One region of the Streptomyces sp. NPDC001851 genome, then DNA from elsewhere that is predicted to be linked to it. Evidence: riboswitches for the same ligand, from Rfam matches in the RefSeq annotation. Region 1 holds a riboswitch; each other region holds the start of a gene.
What was found. A riboswitch is a leader RNA that binds a small molecule or an ion and turns the genes downstream of it on or off. The one in region 1 is predicted to bind cobalamin.
Positions count from the first base shown of each region.

Region 1 (6,599 bases):
TCACGACCAGCGCGAACTGATCCCCACCGCGCAGGGCACGGCCGAGAAGACCGAGCTCAAGGCGGCCCTGAAGCTGGCCAAGACGATCAGCGACCAGCTGGCCGCCAAGGACAAGCAGCCCGCCCCGTTCGTCCTGGACCCGACCCTGCGCCCCGACAAGCACATCAAGCCCGGCGCCAAGGGGCCGTACTCCTACCCCTCCCGACACGCGGCCCGTTCCGCAGCGGCCGTCACTCTCCTCAGCGCCCTCTCCCCGCACCGCGCCGAGGACTACCGGTGGATGCAGGCCGAAGTCCTCTATTCCCGCCTCTACATGGCCGGCCACGTCACCAGCGACCTCACCGCCGGCACCCTGCTCGGCGACTTGATCGGCGACTACGAACTCGCCGTCAACGGACACGGAGATCGCTGAAGACCCGGCGATCTGCCCGCCAGGCCAGCCGGTCGGGAGTCGTGAACGCGCGGGTATCTGTCCGGGGGCGTGCACCGAGAGATTTCTCAAACATCAGATGATATCCTGACATTCTCTCAGGTCGGCAGTAAATGACAGGAAAAGAGTATGAGCCGTCCGCTCGCCCTCACGCGTGAGACGCTGGAAACAGTGTTTGATCCGGCTGAATTGATTGTCGCGCCGGAAGGAAACCTACCCGCTATCGGCGATCCCGACGCCAGGGAAGTCCTGGGAACGCTGGGAATTCCGGTCTGGGACAATCCGTGGTTCGACATGGACGCTGAGCTGGCAGAGCGGTTCGGGCGCGTCGAGGACTGGGATGGCAAACTCACCGACCGTTACTCCGTCGTCCCCACGGGAGCGGACAAGTGGATCGGTTTGGGCATGATCCCCTATGACGGTCTCGCCTTCGATCCTGGCACTGGCGCGGTCTACTGCCTGCCCGACGATTCCGAGATCTACCTGTGGAACAGCTCGCTCCGGTCTTTCGTGCACTTCCTGTACCTCCTCCAACTGGAACGCCCGCACTTCGACGCGCAATGGGAAAGCGAGATCGAGGTGCCTTACGACCCCGAGGCCGCACAGGTCCGGGTCCGGAGGGCCATGATGGCTGTGGATCCGGCAGCCCTGGAGAACCCCGATTCCCGCTGGCACGGGGTCCTCACGTACATCGTGGATCCCGAACACCACTTCATTTAAGGGCGCTTGTCTGCGACCCGGCGCTCGGCGAGGGTGCTGCCCTTGTGCTCCGGCGAGGGCGAAAGCGTGTGTGAGCCCATACGCCAGTGCCCGGTCGACGGTGTTGGAGCGTCTTGCCGACGGGCGGTCACCTGGAAGGTACGAGAAGAAGATCACGCCGGGCTCAGGCGGTCTTGGCCGTGCTCGCCTCACGCGGTACGGTCTGTCCGATATCGACGACGGCGAGACGGAAGCCGGTGGGAATCCGGCACGGTCGCGCCACTGTATGCCTGACACCCATAGGTGTCGGGTGAGTCAGACCCGTGGCCGTCGTCCAGTGCACCACCGAGATGGGACGCGAACTCCCAGAGGAGGTTCTGCCATGGCGCAGACCGTCGCCCAGCCGACAGCCACCACCCCAGCCATCCCCGCCAAGCTGCCGCTGAAGGCGATAGCTCCCTGGGCGGTCTTCTTCGGCATCCTGATGCTGGTCCTGCTCTACTTCGTCGGCGCCGAGCAGGGCGCCACCTCCGTGTTCAACGGCACGGACGTCCACGAGTGGGTACACGACGCCCGCCACCTGCTCGGCTTCCCCTGCCACTGACGCGAGGGGACCGCGCACCACCATGAACTCCGCAACGGTAAGAAACCTCCTCGTGCGAGGCATGCTCGCCGGCCTCGCCGCCGGCGTGCTCGCCCTGGTCATCGCGTACCTCCTCGGGGAGCCCAGCGTCGACAAGGCGATCGCCTTCGAGGATGCCCACTCCCACGAGCACGAGATGGAGGTCGTCTCCCGCTCCCTGCAGTCCACCGCCGGCCTCGCCACGGGCGTCCTCGTCTACGGAGTGGCCTTCGGTGGCATCGCCGCGCTCGCCTACTGTTTCGCGCTCGGCCGTGTCGGCCGCTTCGGCCCGCGGGCGACCGCGCTGCTGCTGTCCGGCTGTGCGCTGCTCGCGGTGTACGTCGTGCCGTTCCTGAAGTACCCGGCCAATCCGCCCTCGGTCGGTGAACCCGACACCATCAGCAAGCGGACCAGCCTGTACTTCCTGATGATGCTGCTGAGTGTCCTGCTCGCGGTCGCCGCCACCATCCTGGGCAAGCGCCTGGCACCCAGCCTGGGCACCTGGTGGGCGACGGTGGTCGCGGTGGCCGCGTTCGCCGTAGTGATCGGCCTGGCCTACCAGTTCCTGCCTGTCATCAACGAGGTGCCGAAGGACTTCCCGGCCACCTTGCTGTGGCGGTTCCGGCTCTCGGCGCTGGCGATCCAGCTGAGCCTGTGGACAGGATTCGGCCTGCTCTTCGGCGAACTGGCGGAACGCCTGCTGAACCCCAAGCCGGCGACGGCCACGAGCGGCCGCGTGGTTCCGGCCGCGCACTGATTCCTTCCGGACAACAGAGGGCCCTTCGGAACCATCCGGGGGCCCTCTGGCGTTCCCTGGACACCCAAGCGCACCCATCCGCAAGAACGGCACGGCAAGCAGCTCGACCGGATGCGGATCACCCAGCCGGGGAGTGGAGGAAGCGAGTGGCCAGAGCACCCCAGCCGCGTCATATAACCCTCGGTGGCCGTGAGGCGGTCGCTCTCACCCGGGAGGAATACGACCAACTGATCGCCAGCCGTCGGCAGATCGGCGGGCAGAGCGCCCGGGTCCGGGTCCTGGCCCAGCAAGCCAAACGCACCGAAGAGCTGGTGCACGACCTGGAGGCACTGGTCGCCGCACAAGGAGAGGGCTGCAAGCAGCAGCTCCACGCCTCTTCGCCGAGGTGCCCCGAACGGCAGGCCACTCCGAAGAATGCCGACGGCTCCTGCCTGCGCTGCGAGGTGGCGGCGCTGCTGCGCCGCCACCGGGATGCCGCGTCCTGAACCACCGGTCAGGGTCTAGTCGACGTCCGGCACTGCCAGTGGCTGTCCCAGCCGCAAGTTCCAGCGCCCGGACCGGCCACTGAGTTCGGTGACCGTCAGCGGTGGGACATCAAGGCGCCAGAAGACAGCGGCGGGCATGCCCAACGCTTCCGTGATCGCCGCCCGCACCACCTCCGGCTCGACGACCGCGAGCGTGCGACCTTCGCCATCCCGCGCTGTCTCCAACCACCGCGCGACCCTCTCGCACAGGGCCTGTACGGACTCACCCCCGTGGGGTGCGCTGCCGGGGTCGGTGAGCCAGCGGGTCACCGCTTCCGGCTCGGCAGCCGCCACCGCGTCCAGCGTGCGGCCCCGCCAGCGGCCCACATCCAGCCCGCCCAGTTCCGGTGTCTCCGCGCCGCTGAGGCCCAGAGCAGCAGCCGTCTCCCGGCAGCGTGCAGTCGGGGACATGACCACACGCCCGGGCACGGACAGCGACCCGGACGCCTCACGGGCGCGAGCCACGCCGATGCCGTCGATCGACTCACCGTCGTAGAAGCGGGCCCGCCGCAGCGAGGGGCTCGTTGCGGGCGAGACGAAGGTGAGGCGGTTGCTCACGTGGCTGTTCCTTCTGTCGGGGTCGTGCGGCGTGGGCCGCCGCCGCGGTGACGCACATGCCGAGGGTGATCGGTGGCCCACAGTGCGCGGAGGGGTTGCCGGTCCAGCATGACGGCTCCTGCGCGCCCATCATGAAGGACTCGTCAGTTCACGAGGCGGACAGCTCCCCTCGGACGGTGCGGGCGGCGGCGACCAGGTTCTCCAGGGAGGCGCGTGTTTCGGGCCAGCCGCGGGTCTTCAGGCCGCAGTCGGGGTTGACCCAGAGCCGGTCTGCGGGAAGGGCCTTCAGGCCCGTGCGGAGCAGGTCGGCGGCCTCCTCGGCGCTCGGGACGCGGGGGGAGTGGATGTCGTAGACGCCGGGTCCGGCCTCGCGCGGATAGCCGTGGGCGGCGAGCTCGCGGGCGACCTGCATGTGGGAGCGGGCGGCTTCCAGGCTGATGACGTCGGCGTCGAGGTTGTCGATGGCCTGGACGATGTCGCCGAATGCGGCGTAGCACATGTGGGTGTGGATCTGTGTGTCCGGGCGCACCCCGCCGGTGGTCAGCCGGAAGGCTTCCGTCGCCCAGTCCAGGTAGGCCGGACGGCCGGCCGCGCGCAGCGGCAGGGTCTCGCGCAGCGCGGGTTCGTCCACCTGGATCACCGAAGTACCCGCCGCCTCCAGGTCGTTGACCTCGTCGCGCAGGGCGAGGGCGACCTGCCGGGCCGTGTCGGCGAGGGGCTGGTCGTCGCGGACGAAGGACCAGGCGAGCATGGTGACCGGGCCGGTGAGCATGCCCTTGACCGGGCGGTCGGTGAGGGATTGGGCGTACGTCGTCCAGCGCACTGTCATCGGCTCGGGGCGGGAGATGTCACCGGCGAGGATCGGCGGGCGGACGTAGCGGGTGCCGTAGGACTGGACCCAGCCGTGCCGGGTGGCGAGGTAGCCGGTGAGCTGCTCGGCGAAGTACTGGACCATGTCGTTGCGTTCGGGCTCGCCGTGCACGAGGACGTCCAGGCCGGTCTTCTCCTGGAAGGAGATGACCTCCTGGATCTCCGCCTTGATCCGTTCCTCGTAGCCGGCGGTGTCGATGCGGCCGGCGCCCAGGTCGGCGCGGGCCGTGCGCAGTTCGCCGGTCTGCGGGAAGGACCCGATGGTCGTGGTCGGCAGCAGGGGCAGGCGCAGGTGGGCCCGCTGGGCCGCGGTGCGTTCGGGGTAGGACTGGGAACGGCGGGTGTCGGCGTCGGTGACCGCGGCGGCGCGGGCCCGCACGGCCGGGTCGTGAGTGAGGGGCGAGTCTGCTCGTGAGGCGAGGTCGGCGCGGTTGGCGGTCAGTTCGGCGGTGATCGTGCCGGTGCCCTGGGCCAGGCCCCTGGCGAGCGTGACGACCTCGCGTGTCTTCTGCTGGGCGAAGGCGAGCCAGCGCAGGATCTGCGGTTCGATGTCGCGTTCCGCGGTGGCGTCGAGCGGGACGTGCAGCAGGGAGCAGGACGCGGAGACGTCGACCCGGGCGGCCAGCCCGAGCAGGGTGCCCAGGATGGACAGGGACTTGGCCAGGTCGTTGACCCAGATGTTGCGGCCGTTGACGACTCCGGCCACCAGCCGCTTGCCGGGCAGACCGCCGGCCGCGGCGAGGTCGTCGAGGTTGGCGCCGGCGGCCTCGGTGAAGTCCACGGCCAGGCCCTCGACCGGTGCCTTGGCGAGTACCGGCAGGGCCTCGCCGAGCCGGTCGAAGTAGGACGCGACGAGCAGCTTGGGCCGGTCGGTGAGGGCGCCGAGGTCGCGGTAGGCGCGGGCGGCGGCGTCGAGTTCGGCCGGCGTGCGGTCCTGGACGAGGGCGGGCTCGTCCACCTGGACCCACTCCGCGCCCGCCGCCCGCAGGTCGGCGAGGACTTCGGCGTACACCGGCAGCAGCCGGTCCAGCAGGGTGAGCGGCTCGAAGCCGGCCGGTGTGCCGGGTGCGGGCTTGGCCAGCAGAAGGTAGGTGACCGGGCCGACCAGCACGGGCCGAGCGGTGAGACCCAGTGCCAGCGCCTCCTTCAGCTCGTTGACCTGCTTGGTCGCGTCGGCGGCGAAGACCGTGTCCGGACCCAGTTCGGGTACCAGGTAGTGGTAGTTGTGTCGAACCACTTGGTCATCTCCAGCGGCGCGACGTCCTGGGTGCCGCGGGCCATCGCGAAGTACCCGTCGAGCGGATCGGCGTCCACGGCCCCCCGGTGGCGGGCGGGGACGGCGCCGACCATGACGGTGGTGTCCAGGACATGGTCGTAGTACGAGAAGTCGCCGGTGGGTACCTCGTCGATCCCGGCCTCGGTGAGCTGCTGCCAGTTCGTACGGCGCAGGCCGGCGGCGGTGGCGTGGAGGGCGTCGGCGGTGATGCGGCCCTTCCAGTAGCCCTCGATCGCCTTCTTCAGTTCGGGCCTCGTAGCGGTTCTCCAGCTTGGGCAGGTAGAAGTACGGGCCTTGCCCGGCGTCGATCTGCCGCTGGGCGCAGTGGAAGAAGTACAGGCCGAAGTCGACGAGCGCGGCGGGCACGGGGCGGCCGTCGTACTCCAGGTGCTCCTCGTCCAGGTGCCAGCCGCGCGGCCGGACCATGATGGTGGCGAGCCGTTCGCCGAGCCGGTACTGCTTGCCCCCGGGTGTGGTGAAGTCGATGCGGTGCTCGATGGCGTCGAGCAGGCTGAGCTGGCCGCCGACGACGTTGTTCCAGGTGGGTGCGGTGGCGTCCTCGAAGTCGGCCATCCAGATCCTGGCCCCGGAGTTGAGGGCGTTGACGGTCACCCGGCGGTCCGGTGGGCCGGTGATCTCGACGCGGCGGTCGGTCAGCCCGGGGGCGGGTGGTGCGACCCGCCAGGTCGGGTCGGCGCGGATGGCGGAGGTGACCATCGGGAAGTCGAGCGGCGAGCCCGACGTCAGGCGCAGGACCTGTCGGCGGCGTTCCCTCATCACGTCCGACCGGCGTGGGCCGAAGGCCTCGGCCAGGCGGCCCACGAAGTCCAGGGCGGCGGGCGTGAGGATCTCGTCGTGCCGGT
Region 1 is NZ_JBEOYR010000035.1:49,469-56,067, reverse strand. Features, by position in the region: gene ABT171_RS36480 (phosphatase PAP2 family protein) at 1-412, shown strand, start outside; gene ABT171_RS36475 (SUKH-4 family immunity protein) at 560-1,150, shown strand; cobalamin riboswitch at 1,332-1,476, shown strand; gene ABT171_RS36470 (CbtB domain-containing protein) at 1,512-1,733, shown strand; gene ABT171_RS36465 (CbtA family protein) at 1,756-2,508, shown strand; gene ABT171_RS36460 (hypothetical protein) at 2,655-2,993, shown strand; gene ABT171_RS36455 (histidine phosphatase family protein) at 3,009-3,590, opposite strand; partial or broken gene metE (5-methyltetrahydropteroyltriglutamate--homocysteine S-methyltransferase) at 3,739-5,987, opposite strand; partial or broken gene ABT171_RS36445 (malate synthase A) at 6,043-6,599, opposite strand, start outside.

Region 2 (6,599 bases), on a different contig from region 1:
TACGCCGCCGCCAAGGAGCGCGGCGACAGCCTGCTGCTCAGGCCGTGACGGCGTAGACACCCCAGGCGTCCTGCCCCGTGATCGTCTTCTCACCCTTCACGTCGGCAGGCGGCACAACGGAAGGCTCCCGCGAGGCAGATCCTCACGGGAGCCTTCCTGTCGTCTGTCCTCTGCCGTCAGCCGCCTTCCGCGGTGCGGGTGTTCCACCGCTCCTCGACCTTGGCCAGGCGCCAGTAGCCGATGGCCACGGCCCAGACCACCACGAACAGGCCGACGATGACGTAGCCGACGTTGTCCAGGTCCAGGCCCGCGATCCAGCCGGAGACGTCGTCACTCAGACCCAGCTTGTCGTGCAGCACCCCGACCAGCTCGATCGTGCCGACGAAGAAGGCCACCGCGATGGACAGGCCGGTGATGGTGAGGTTGTAGAAGACCTTCCGCACCGGGTTGGAGAAGGCCCACTGGTAGGCGAAGTTCATGAAGGTGCCGTCGAGCGTGTCGAACAGGCTCATGCCGGCGGCGAAGAGAAGGGGCAGGCACAGGACCGCGTACCAGGGCAGGCCGGCGGCGGCGCCGTTGCCGGCCAGGGCGAGCAGCAGGACCTCGGTGGTGGTGTCGAAGCCGATACCGAAGAGGAAGCCGAGGGGGAACATCTGGCCGGGGCGGCGGATGGACTTGGTGAGCCGGCCCAGGATGCGGTTCATGAAGCCGCGCGAGTCGAGATGGGCTTCCAGCTCGGCCTCGTCGTAGCGTCCGGCGCGCATCGCCTTGAACACGCGGGCGATGCCGACCAACGCGACGAGGTTGAGGGCGGCGATGAGGTACAGGAAGCCGCCCGAGACCGTGGTGCCCACGGTGCCGAGGACCTGGTGGGTACGGGAGTTGTCGCTCATCAGCGTGCCGGCGAGCTTGGCGCCGCCGGCGACCAGCGCGGCCATGACGACCACCACGCTGGAGTGGCCCAGCGCGAACCAGAAGCCCACCGACACCGGCCGCTGGCCGTCGGCCATCAGCTTCCGGGTGGTGTTGTCGATGGCGGCGATGTGGTCGGCGTCGAAGGCGTGCCGCATGCCGAGGGTGTAGGCCGTGATGCCGAGGCCGACCCCGAACGCCTGGGTGCCGACCTCGTAGTGCCGCGGCACCACGAGCAGGAAGAGGATCCCGAAGGCGACCACGTGCAGGGCGACGATCACGGCCAGGAGGCCGGTGGTCCGGACGGTGTCCTCGCGGCGCCAGTGGAAGGACGGGGCGGCGGCGGTTTCGGGCACGCCTTCGGACAGGGTCATACGGTCACGCTCCAGCACCTCGTGGATCAGCTTCGTGCTGCCGTGGCCGGTCTCCTGGCTGACGGGTCACCGTGCCCGCCCCTGCCTTCCCGGCCGTGAGGCCAGTGGCAACGCATGGGGCGGGAACTCCCCGATCACAGTGGCGAGGGCCGCTCCGGACTGAGCCCCTGAGGGACTGTCACCGGTCTTCCCGAACACCACGGCCCGCCCACCCTAGAAGGCCGCAGGTCCTGGCTGCAAGGCTGCACAACTGATCAGGTATGGAGGAGGCGGGCGGTGACTGCGATGATGAGTGGATGCATCTCGTCCCTGTGGAACGCGCCGGGCAGCGCACCATCGACGGTCATCGGGTCTGCGACGCCATCGCCGCCGTCGGCGAGCCCGAACGCGTACGCGCCTGGGCCGACCGCTTCTCCCTGCTCTCCGATCCCGGACGCCTCTCCCTGCTGCTCGCCCTCCACCGGGCGGGCCCCATCGCCGTCTCCGACCTGGCCGTCGCCACCGGGATGCGGGACACCGCCGTGTCCCAGGCCCTGCGTCTGCTGCGCACCGCGGGAATCGTCCAGGGCGAGAAGGACGGCCGGATCGTGCGCTATCGACTCGTCGACAGCCCGATCTCCGCTCTGCTGGAACACTGCCGCGACTGAACGCGAAGCCGACCCGGTCCGGTCCGGCGTGCGCCGGCCGTCGGCCGAGCAGACGAGGCTGACCGGGCTCGGCGGCGCGCCGTGATCGCCGTCAGCCCCGACGGCGCCACCCCCGAGCGGTCTCAAGGGACGCGAGGAACCGGCGTACATGGCGGAGCCAGAGGGCCCGGGATTCCGGGTCGGGGATGTGGCCCGCCCCGGGCAGTTCGATCAGCGTGGCTCCCGGGATTCCCGCGCTGAGGCGGCGCGAGCTCTCGGGAAGCACCAGACGGTCTCCGGTCGGCGCGAACACGAGGGTGGGGCCGTGACATCGGTGAGGTCGCGGCGGACGTCCACCCGGGAGACCAGGTCGAAGTGGTCGAGCATGCCTGCCGGCATGGAGGCCTTCACCTGCGCCGCCCCCTCCGCCACCTCGGCCGGTGACATCCCGTTCAGCCGGCTCTCGGACAGGCACGCAAGGAACGCCAGCCGGGCCACCTCGTCCCACTCGCCGGTCCTGCCGAGCAGGGTGATGAGGCGGGCGGCATGTGCGAGGACCGGATCGGCCACCGGGAACCCGGCCGTGAGCACCAGACCGGTCACCCGCTCGGGATGGCGGGTCGCCGCGCGTACCGCGACGGTGGTTCCCAGGGACTCCCCGAGGACGGTGAACGTCTCGTGTCCGCGGGCCACCGCGGAGGCGACCAGCGTGTCCGCCAGTTCGTCGAGGTCCAGGGGCTTCGTGGCGACCGGTGTGCCGCCCGCTCCCGGGTAGTGCGGACCGATCACCGTGTGGTCCTTCGCCAGGTCGTCGAGGACCAGCCCGAAGTTGCCTTCGACACTGCCCCCGGCGCCATGCGCCAGCAGGAGGGCAGGCCCGCTGCCCTGTACGTACACATCGAGGTTCCCTTCGAGAAGGGCCTGGTCATCGCTCATGGCCGCGACGCTAAACTCCTACACCGGTGTCAGAGTCAAGCCCTGGGGGGACGGCGTCTCGTGCGGATGAAGGAGATGGTCCGGCGGACGGGCGTGCACGAACGGCTGCTCCGCTACTACGAGCAGCAGGGGCTGCTCGCGCCGACCCGGCTGCCCAGCGGGTACCGGGAGTACAGCGAGGCGGACGTGGAGACGGTGCGCCGTATCCGCAGCCTGCTGACGGCCGGCCTCTCCACCTCTGTGATCGCTCAGGTGCTGCCCTGCGTCGCCGACGCCGGCGACCGCCTGGTCCCCACGTGTCCGGAACTCGTCCGCCGACTCCACGGCGAGCGACAGCGGATCACCAGGGAGATCGAGGCCCTGCGCGCATCTCGCGCCATGCTGGACACGGTGCTCGACGCGGTGCCACCGGCCCTCGCCCGGTAGCCGTTCCCCTGTAGGGGTGATTCAGCCACATGGCCGTATTTGTACGACCGAAGTCGACGGCCGCCACGCCTTGGCCAGTCGCTCTCTTCCGCGTTCCGTCCGCTCCCTCCCCCAAGACCTGGATCCTGATGACGTCTGCCCCGTCCGTACCCCGGCGTGCTCTTCCCGTCTGGCCCGTAGCGATGCTGTGGACCCTCGCCCTCGGCCTGTGGGGGCTGTCCCGGCAGCACAGCGTGTGGCGGGACGAGGCCGCGACCTGGCAGGTGGCCCGGCGGTCCACGGCCGACATCTGGCACATGCTGGCGCACGTCGACGTCGTGCACGGGCTCTACTACCTGCTGATGCACACACTCTTCGCCTGGTGCGGCCCCAGCACCACCACCCTGCGGCTGCCCTCCGTGCTGGCGATGGCGGTGGCGGCGGCCTGTGTGGCCGCCCTGGGCCACCGGCTCGCCGGGGCATGGGCGGGCCTGGGGGCGGGGCTGGCGCTCGGGCTGCTGCCCTCCGCGCAGTTCTATCTCCAGGAGGGCCGCCCGTACGCGCTGGTGGCGGCCGGGGCCGGGATCTCGACACTGCTGCTGGTGACCCAGCGGGAAGGGCGCGGCCGGGCGATCGGCTGGGTGGCGTACGCCGGAACGGTCCTCACGTGCGGTCTGCTGAACTGGCTGTCCCTGCTGATCCTGCCCGCGCACGCCGGGACACTCCTGTGGACCCGGAGCGGGCGCGGCGTGTGGGTGCGCTGGACGGCCGCCGCGGTGGCCGCCGTGGCAGGCGACCTGCCGTTGATCCTCTTCAGCCGCAGCCAGTCCGACCAGGTGACGTGGATACCGCCGCTGACCTGGCACATGCTGATCGGCCCGGCGGTCCTGCTGGCCATCGGCGGCCTCGGAGCCCTGCTGGACCGGCCGGAAGCGGGTCGGCTGTCGGCGGCGGCCGTCGGACTGCCGCTGCTCGCGGTGCCGCAACTCGCCCTGATCGGCATCTCGTTGGCCAAGCCCCTGTTCGTGGACCGATACATCCTGTTCAGCCTGCTCGGTCTGGCGCTGTTGATCGGTGCGGCCCTGGGCGCGGCGGTAAGGGCGGCCGCACCACGCTTCCCGAAGGCGTCGTCGTGGCTCGTCCCCGTGGCGGTCGTCGTGGCCTTCGTGGCGCTGCTCCCGCAGTCGCTGGCCAAGCGGTCCCCGTCGAGCCGCGTCGACGACGTCCTGGCGGTGGCGGCCGACGTGCGGCGCCTGAAGGAGACCGGGGACGCGACCCTCTTCGTACCGGCGGCCCGACGGGACACCGCGCTGGTGTCCCCCGACGCGTTCACCGGCCTGCGGGACATCGCGCTGGGGGAGGGCCCGGTGGCGTCCGGGACGCTGAAGGGTGAGGAGACGACTCCGGCCCGGATCCGGACGGCGATGCTGGCCCAGCGGCGGATCCTGCTGGTCACGGACGCCACGGGGGTGGCGAGGCCGGTGACGGCAGAGCGGGACCGCGTGAAGCTCGCCGTGCTGGAGAAGTACTTCACCGTGGTGGCGGACGAGCAGGTCCGCGGCCGGCGGGTGACGGTGTACGAGCGCCACCCGCGAGCGAACCGGTGACTGGCGCTCGACTCAGGTGTTACGCGCCGGGAGGAGCTGGTCGAGGTCCAGGCTGATCTCGAACGGCACCGGGCGCTTCGGGGCGCCCCGGAAGATACCGGCGGGCGCGTAGACGCCGGTCGGTCCGTCGAGTTCGTAGACGTGGACGACGGGGGCGCCGTTCTCCTCCTCGATGCACCAGTAGTGCGGGATGCCGGCCGCCGCGTACTTGCGCAGCTTGACCGTGCGGTCGCGGTGCGCGGACTCGGGGGAGACGACCTCGCTCACGAGGTGCACCTCGTCCGGGGCGAACCAGGTGCGATCGCCGTCGAAGTCGGCCTTCGTCAGGAGCAGGTCCGGCCCCGGACGATTGCGCTCGTCGAGCCTCATGGTCATCTCCCGGCCGACCTGGACATCGGCGGGCGCCTGCTCCATGAGAGCGACGGTGAGCATGGTGACGAGGCGGCTGTGCCAGCACCGCTGCGGCGACAGCCTGAAGACGAGAGCTCCATCGATCAGCTCGGTGTGGCGGGGCGCCTCGGTGAGGCCCCGGGTCCTGAGATCACATCCCCGTCACCCGCGCCACGGTGAACGGCGTCCGGGGCACCCCCGGGCCCATCGGTCCGCCCTTGTCGAACTGGGAGCGGACGACGAGGAGGCCGTGGTGGTCGCGGGCCAGGGTGGTGGGGGTCTGCAGGGCGGGGGTGGTCAGGCTGCGGGTCAGGCGGGCCCTGGTGCCGTCGGGGGAGAGGCGCCAGCGGGTGAGCGTGTTGGTCGCGTTGTGGGCGGCCCACAGGGTGCCGTGGGCCAGCTCCAGGCCGTCGCCGTGCTTCAAGTCGCCGCCCTCAAGGGTCACTTGGCGTACGGAGCCGTCGGTCACGCCGACCCGGTACAGGCCGCCGCCGGTCATGTCGACGGCGAACAGCAGGCGTCCGGCGGGGCCGGCGACGATGCCGTTGAGGGTGTAGGCGTCCGGCGAGTGTGCGGGTACGGCGCCGCTGAGGTCGAAGTGCGCGGTCAGCGGCGCGCGGCCGCCGCGGGCGCGGGCCAGGTCGGCCGGGGTGGCGCGGTAGATCACCGGGCGCACGCTGTCGGTGGCGTAGGCCGTGCCGTCAGCGGTGATCACGAGGTCGTTCAGGAAGCGCTGGTCGCCCCCCGGTATCTCGAAGCGGGCCAGCAGGGAGCGGTCGTGCAGGTCGTAGACGTCGATCCCGGTGGTGTGGTCGGTGACCCACAGCCGGCCCGCCCGGTCGGCCTTCAGGCCGTTGGCGGTGGTCCGGCCGTCGGCGCCCGCGGGCAGGAAGACCTCGGCGGTGCGGCTGCCGGCGGCGGCGCGGTAGATCGCGCCGGTCGTGAAGGAGCCGACGTACGCGTCACCCGTGCGCGGGTCGAGGGCGATGCCCTCGGGGTAGGCGCGCTCGTCGGGGAGGGTGAAGGCGGTGGAGACACGCGGGCCGGTGGTCGCGCTCGCGGTGGGCGCGGCGACGGCCACGGCCGCCGCGGCGGCACCGGTCAGGAAGGTACGGCGGTGGATCGAACGGGACACGACGGTGCCTCTCGGTTCGGCTGCTCACTGGATGATGACTGCGAACTTACATTAGAGCTCTAATCATCGCCAGGGTATTAATGGCTATCCAGGCATTAATGTGGCCAGGTGACCTCCATGCCCGCGTCCGAGCGCCTCGGCTCCCACCTCAAGCGGGCCGAGCAGGCCCTCAGCGCGACCAAGGCGGCGGTCCTGAAGCCCGCGGGCCTGACCG
Region 2 is NZ_JBEOYR010000001.1:282,738-289,336, reverse strand. Features, by position in the region: gene ABT171_RS01345 (superoxide dismutase) at 1-48, shown strand, start outside; gene nicT (Nickel transporter NicT) at 177-1,286, opposite strand; cobalamin riboswitch at 1,314-1,503, opposite strand; gene ABT171_RS01335 (ArsR/SmtB family transcription factor) at 1,583-1,933, shown strand; gene ABT171_RS01330 (alpha/beta fold hydrolase) at 2,144-2,848, opposite strand; gene ABT171_RS01325 (MerR family transcriptional regulator) at 2,909-3,274, shown strand; gene ABT171_RS01320 (glycosyltransferase family protein) at 3,457-4,860, shown strand; partial or broken gene ABT171_RS01315 (Uma2 family endonuclease) at 4,873-5,385, opposite strand; gene ABT171_RS01310 (SMP-30/gluconolactonase/LRE family protein) at 5,402-6,385, opposite strand; gene ABT171_RS01305 (MarR family winged helix-turn-helix transcriptional regulator) at 6,503-6,599, shown strand, end outside.
Region 2: it holds a riboswitch for cobalamin, as region 1 does, so the genes downstream of both, nicT (Nickel transporter NicT) here and ABT171_RS36470 (CbtB domain-containing protein) in region 1, are expected to answer to the same signal.

Region 3 (6,599 bases), on a different contig from region 1:
GACTCGGGTGTGAAGGGCCTGTCGCACGTCAGCGTGCGCGGCCAGGCTCACCGCCGACGCCTCACCCGAGCCCGTCGCCAGGGGCGGCCGGCTGACCGTCACCGGCGCGCTCGCCCGGGCGAACCGGGAGGACCTGAAGCACCACGGCTTCACCGGGCAGGACGTGCAGCTCCAGTTCAAGGCGGACGGCGCCGCCCGGTAGCGCACGGTCAGGACCGTACGCACGGGCGACGCCGGGAAGCTCAGCACCAGCGTCACGGCCACCTCGGCGGGCAGCCGGCGCTGGTACTTCCCCGGCACGGCGACGACCGCGCGGGCCGTGTCGGCCGGGGACGCGGTGGAACTGAGGTAACGGCCGGTCAGAACTCCTCGTCCAGGTCGACCGTGCCCTCCACGGCGACCTGGTACGCCGACGGGCGGCGCTCGAAGAAGTTCGTCAGCTCCTGAACGCCCTGCAGCTCCATGAAGGAGAACGGGTTCTCCGAGCCGTACACCGGGGCGAAGCCGAGGCGGGAAAGACGCTGGTCGGCGACGCACTCCAGGTACTGCCGCATCGACTCGGTGTTCATGCCCGGCAGGCCGTCACCGCACAGGTCGCGCGCGAACTGCAGCTCGGCCTCGACGGCCTCCCGCAGCATGTCGGTGACCTGCTGCCGCAGCTCGTCGTCGAAGAGGTCCGGCTCCTCCTTGCGGACGGTGTCGACCACGTCGAACGCGAAGGACATGTGCATCGTCTCGTCGCGGAACACCCAGTTGGTGCCGGTGGCGAGACCGTGCAGCAGACCCCGGCTGCGGAACCAGTAGACGTACGCGAAGGCGCCGTAGAAGAACAGGCCCTCGATGCACGCGGCGAAGCAGATGAGGTTGAGCAGGAAGCGACGGCGGTCGGCCTTCGACTCCAGGCGCTCCAGCTTCTCGACCTCGTTGATCCACTTGAAGCAGAACTCGGCCTTCTCGCGGATGGAAGGGATGTTCTCGACGGCCGCGAAGGCCGCCGCCCGGTCGTCCGGGTCGGGGAGGTAGGTGTCCAGCAGGGTCAGATAGAACTGGACGTGCACGGCCTCCTCGAAGAGCTGACGGCTCAGGTACAGCCGGGCCTCGGGGGAGTTGATGTGCTTGTACAGCGTCAGGACCAGGTTGTTCGCGACGATCGAGTCGCCCGTCGCGAAGAAGGCCACCAGCCGGCCGATCAGGTGCTGCTCGGCCGGAGTCAGCTTCGCCAGGTCGGCCACGTCCGAGTGGAGGTCGACCTCCTCCACGGTCCAGGTGTTCTTGATGGCGTCCCGGTAGCGCTCGTAGAAGTCCGGGTAGCGCATCGGGCGGAGAGTCAGCTCGAAGCCGGGGTCGAGAAGGTTCTGGTTGCTGGGCATTACTGGCAGGCCTCGCAGGACTCGGGGTTTTCCAGGGAGCAGGCGACCGCGTCGGGATCGGCGGCCTGCTGGACGGGGATGGTCTTCTGGGCCTGCGCCTGGGCGGCGCGGGCGATGCGTGTCGCGGGCCGCGAGCGCAGGTAGTACGTCGTCTTCAGCCCGGACTTCCAGGCGTACGCGTACATCGATGAGAGCTTGCCGATGGTCGGCGTCTCCATGAAGAGGTTGAGCGACTGCGCCTGGTCCAGGAACGGCGTCCGCGCCGCGGCCATGTCGATCAGGCCGCGCTGCGGGATCTCCCACGCCGTGCGGTACAGGGCCCGTACGTCGGCCGGGATCCAGGCGAAGTCCTGCACGGAGCCGCTGGAGTCGCGCAGCGCCTCACGGGTCCGCGCGTCCCAGACGCCGAGTTCCTTCAGGTCCTTCACCAGGTACGAGTTGACCTGCAGGAACTCACCGGACAGCGTCTCGCGCTTGAACAGGTTGGAGACCTGCGGCTCGATGCACTCGTAGACACCCGCGATGGAGGCGATGGTGGCGGTGGGCGCGATCGCGAGGAGGAGCGAGTTGCGCATGCCGACGGCCGCGATCCGCTCGCGCAGCGCCGCCCAGCGCTCGGGCCAGGTGAGCTCGACGTCGTAGTGGTCGGGGTGCAGGACACCCTGGGCGGTACGGGTCTTCTCCCAGGCCGGCAGCGGGCCCTTCTGCTCGGCGAGGTCGGCGGAGGCCTCGTACGCGGCGAGCATCACGCGCTCGGCGATCCGCGTGGACAGGGCCCTGGCCTCCGGCGAGTCGAAGGGCAGGCGCAGCTTGAAGAAGACGTCCTGCAGACCCATGGCACCGAGGCCGACGGGACGCCACTTGGCGTTCGACCGGCCCGCCTGCTCGGTCGGGTAGAAGTTGATGTCGACCACGCGGTCGAGGAAGGTGACGGCCGTGCGGACCGTCTCGTCCAGGCGCTCCCAGTCGATGTCACCGCCGCTCACGAACGCACCGAGGTTCACCGACCCCAGGTTGCAGACCGCCGTCTCGCCGTCGTCCGTGACCTCCAGGATCTCCGTGCAGAGGTTGGAGGAGTGGACGACATGGCCGGGCAGGGCCGTCTGGTTGGCGGTGCGGTTGGCCGCGTCCTTGAAGGTCATCCAGCCGTTGCCGGTCTGCGCGAGGGTGCGCATCATCCGGCCGTACAGCTCACGGGCCGGGATCGTCTTCTTCGCGAGCCCCGCCTGCTCGGCCTTGCGGTAGGCGGCGTCGAACTCCTCCCCCCACAGGTCCACCAGCTCCGGCACGTCCGCCGGGGAGAACAGCGACCACTGCTCGTCGGCGTTGACCCGGCGCATGAACTCGTCCGGGATCCAGTGCGCGAGGTTCAGGTTGTGCGTGCGGCGGGCGTCCTCACCGGTGTTGTCCCGCAGCTCCAGGAACTCCTCGATGTCCGAGTGCCAGGTCTCCAGGTAGACGGCCGCGGCGCCCTTGCGCCGGCCGCCCTGGTTCACGGCGGCCACCGAGGCGTCCAGGGTCTTCAGGAACGGCACGATGCCGTTGGAGTGCCCGTTGGTGCCGCGGATCAGCGAACCGCGGCTGCGGATCCGGGAGTACGACAGACCGATGCCGCCGGCGTGCTTGGAGAGCCGGGCCACCTGGTGGTACCGGTCGTAGATGGAGTCCAGCTCGTCCAGCGGGGAGTCGAGGAGGTAGCAGGACGACATCTGGGGGTGCCGCGTGCCGGAGTTGAAGAGGGTGGGGGAGGACGGCAGGTAGTCGAGGCGGCTCATGAGCCCGTAGAGCGCGGCGACTTCGTCCACGGAGCGGACGCTGTCGTCCTCGGCGAGACCCGCGGCGACCCGCAGCATGAAGTGCTGGGGGGTCTCGATGACCTTGCGGGTGAGGGGGTGCCGGAGCAGGTACCGGCTGTGCAGGGTGCGCAGCCCGAAGTAGCCGAAGCGGTCGTCCGCGCCGGTGTCGATCAGCGCGTCCAGCCGCTCGGCGTGCAGCCGCGCGAACTCGGCGGTCCGGTCGGCGATGAGCCCCTCCCGGTGCCCCACGGCCACGGACTCGGTGAAGGACGTCACGCCCTGCGAGGCGGCCTCGGCGCGGATGGTGAGGGTCAGCAGCCGGGCGGCCAGCCGGGAGTAGGCGGGGTCCTCGGAGATGAGCCCGGCGGCGGCCTCCGTGGCCAGCTCCCGCAACTCCGCCTCGTCGGCGTGGGCCGACCGGCCGCGCAGCGCGGCGGCGGCGACCCGGCCGGGGTCGGCGTCGGGGAGGTCGGCGGTCAGCTCGGTCAGGGTCCGCAGCAGCGCGGTACCGGGACCGTCGGTCTCCAGGCCGCTGGCTGAAGCCGGATCTGCTGGCGCGATGGTCACGTGGGGCTCTCCCTCGCTCGGCACGGGGCCTTGCGGAGGGCAGGGGGCAGCCACGAGCGCACACGGCGTCGCGTCCACCGGCCCACTCCACGAGGCCCGGACGTCTCAGGCACACCGGCCGGCCGGCCGGGTGCGCTGTCGGCAGGTCCTCGGACTGACGCAGGCGTGCGCATGCACGCAAGTACACCGTTGCGGGACAGTTCCGGATTCACACCGGATTCCCCTGCGGCGACAGCGAGGACGAGCATACATCTAGTGCCGGGCTGTCGGGTCACCCCCAGATGTTGTGTCGTGGCGGTGTCAGAGCGTCAACTCGTAGGTGAGCGGAGTGAGGGACGACGACGGGCCGCCGGATTTCCTCCGGCGGCCCGTCGTACGGCAGTTCAGTGACCGGCGCCCGCCGTCGCCGGCGGAAGCTCCACCTGGACGCCGGGGTCTCCCGCGTCCGCCGTGTAGTCCTCCGGCTTGGTCTCGTCGATGCCCTCCGGGGCCTTCACGGCCTTCAGGACCAGCGTCAGGGCCACGGTGACGGCGACGTTCAGCACGAACGCCGTGAGGCCGATGTAGCCGATCTCCTTGATGCCAGGGATCTCCTTGGCCGCGCCGCCGAAGTGCTTCTGGGTCGGCGAGCCGACCCCGTACGCGGCGACCGTGCCGTAGATCATGCCGACCGCCCAGCCGGCGAGCAGTGCCCAGCGGTGGAACCAGCGGGTGAACAGGCCGCCGACCAGGGCGGGGAAGGTCTGCAGGATCCAGATGCCGCCGAGCAGCTGGAAGTTGATCGCGACCGTCTTGTCCATGGTGAGGACGAAGACCAGCGCGCCGACCTTCACCAGCAGCGAGACGATCTTGGAGACCTGGGCCTCCTGCCGGGGTGTGGCGTCCGGCTTGATGAAGTCCCGGTAGATGTTGCGGGTGAAGAGGTTCGCCGCCGCGATCGACATGATGGCCGCCGGTACGAGTGCGCCGATGCCGATCGCCGCGAAGGCCACGCCCGCGAACCAGTCCGGGAACATGTCCTCGAACAGCTGCGGGATCGCCAACTGCCCGTTGGTGACCTTCACTCCGGCCGCGATCGCCATGAAGCCCAGCAGGGCCAGCAGGCCGAGCATGAGGGAGTACAGCGGCAGGATCGTGGTGTTGCGGCGGATCACCTCGCGGCTCCTGGACGACAGGGTCGCGGTGATCGAGTGCGGGTACATGAAGAGCGCGAGCGCCGAACCGAGGGCCAGGGTGGCGTATGTCCACTGGTTCGCCTCCGGCGGGACCAGCGCGCCGCGCGGCTTGCCGGTGGCCGGGTTGACCTGGCTGAACGCGTGGGCCGCCTTGGCGAAGACGTCGTCGAAGCCGCCCAGCTTGATCGGGATGTAGATGATCGCCACCACGATGACGATGTAGATCAGGGCGTCCTTGACGAAGGCGATCAGGGCGGGCGCGCGCAGGCCGGACGAGTAGGTGTACGCCGCGAGCACGCCGAAGGCGATCAGCAGGGGCAGGTCCCGTACGAACCAGTTGGTGCTGCTGTCCCCGCCGACGCCCATCACGTCCAGCACCGCCTGGATGCCGACGAGCTGGAGCGCGATGTACGGCATCGTCGCCAGGATGCCGGTCAGCGCCACCGCCAGCGACAGCCCCCTGGAGCCGAAGCGGCCGCGGACGAAGTCCGAGGTCGTCACGTAGCCGTGGCGGTGCGAGACCGACCACAGGCGGGGCAGGAAGGTGAAGATCAGCGGATAGACCAGGATCGTGTACGGCACCGCGAAGAAGCCGGACGCGCCCGCCGCGTAGATCGCCGCCGGTACGGCGACGAAGGTGTACGCCGTGTACAGGTCGCCGCCGAGCAGGAACCAGGTGATCCAGGTGCCGAAGGACCGTCCGCCCAGTCCCCATTCGTCCAGGGAGTGCTCGTTCTCGGCCCTGCGCCAGCGTGCGGCCAGGAAGCCCATGACCGTGACGGCCAGGAAGAAGAAGATGAAGACGCCGAGCGCGACGCCGTTGACGCCGTTCTTCACTTCGCCTCACCGCCCTTCTGGGAAGCGGGGGAAGCGGGGGAAGCGCCGGCGGTGCGGGCGCGCTGGTCGCGCTGCCACAGCTTGTGCGCGGTCATCGTCAGGGCGGTGGAGATCAGCACCCAGAGCATCTGGTACCAGTAGAAGAACGGGATACCCAGGAAGGCCGGGTCCGTCCTGGCGTAGGAGCCGACCCAGAGCATGGCCGTGAAGGGCGCGACGAGGCACAGGCCGATGATCACCCGGACCGGGGTGACCACGGGTGGTCTCACTTCAGGTGTTTCGGACATGCCTCGGCTCTCCGTCCCCTCGTTGATCACCTGGGTAACGCGCAGGCAATCTAGGTGACGGTGTCGCGCCAGTGGAAGACCTCGTCCGTATATCGGCCCTACTCGGCCGGGCGCTTGAGCCGCGCGACGAACTTGTAGCGGTCCCCCCGGTACACCGACCGCACCCACTCCACCGGCTTGCCCTCGCGGTCCAGGGAATGGCGGGAGAGCATCAGCATCGGCAGGCCCACATCGGTGCCGAGCAGGCCCGCCTCGCGCGGAGTGGCCAGCGAGGTCTCGATGGTCTCCTCGGCCTCGGCGAGGTGGACGTCGTAGACCTCGGCGAGCGCGGTGTAGAGGGACGTGTACTTCACGAGTGATCTGCGCAGCGCGGGGAAGCGCTTGGCGCTCAGATGCGTGGTCTCGATGGCCATCGGCTCCCCGTTGGCCATGCGCAGCCGCTCGATGCGCAGCACCCGTCCGCCGGCGGCGATGTCCAGCAGCCCGGCGAGCCGGTCGTCGGCGGTGATGTAGCCGATGTCCAGCAGCTGCGAGGTCGGCTCCAGACCCTGGGCGCGCATGTCCTCG
Region 3 is NZ_JBEOYR010000001.1:103,653-110,251, reverse strand. Features, by position in the region: gene ABT171_RS00500 (ribonucleotide-diphosphate reductase subunit beta) at 360-1,370, opposite strand; gene ABT171_RS00495 (ribonucleoside-diphosphate reductase subunit alpha) at 1,370-3,733, opposite strand; adenosylcobalamin-variant (AdoCbl-variant) riboswitch at 3,869-3,968, opposite strand; gene mctP (monocarboxylate uptake permease MctP) at 4,117-5,745, opposite strand; gene ABT171_RS00485 (DUF3311 domain-containing protein) at 5,742-6,032, opposite strand; gene ABT171_RS00480 (GntR family transcriptional regulator) at 6,131-6,599, opposite strand, start outside.
Region 3: it holds a riboswitch for cobalamin, as region 1 does, so the genes downstream of both, ABT171_RS00495 (ribonucleoside-diphosphate reductase subunit alpha) here and ABT171_RS36470 (CbtB domain-containing protein) in region 1, are expected to answer to the same signal.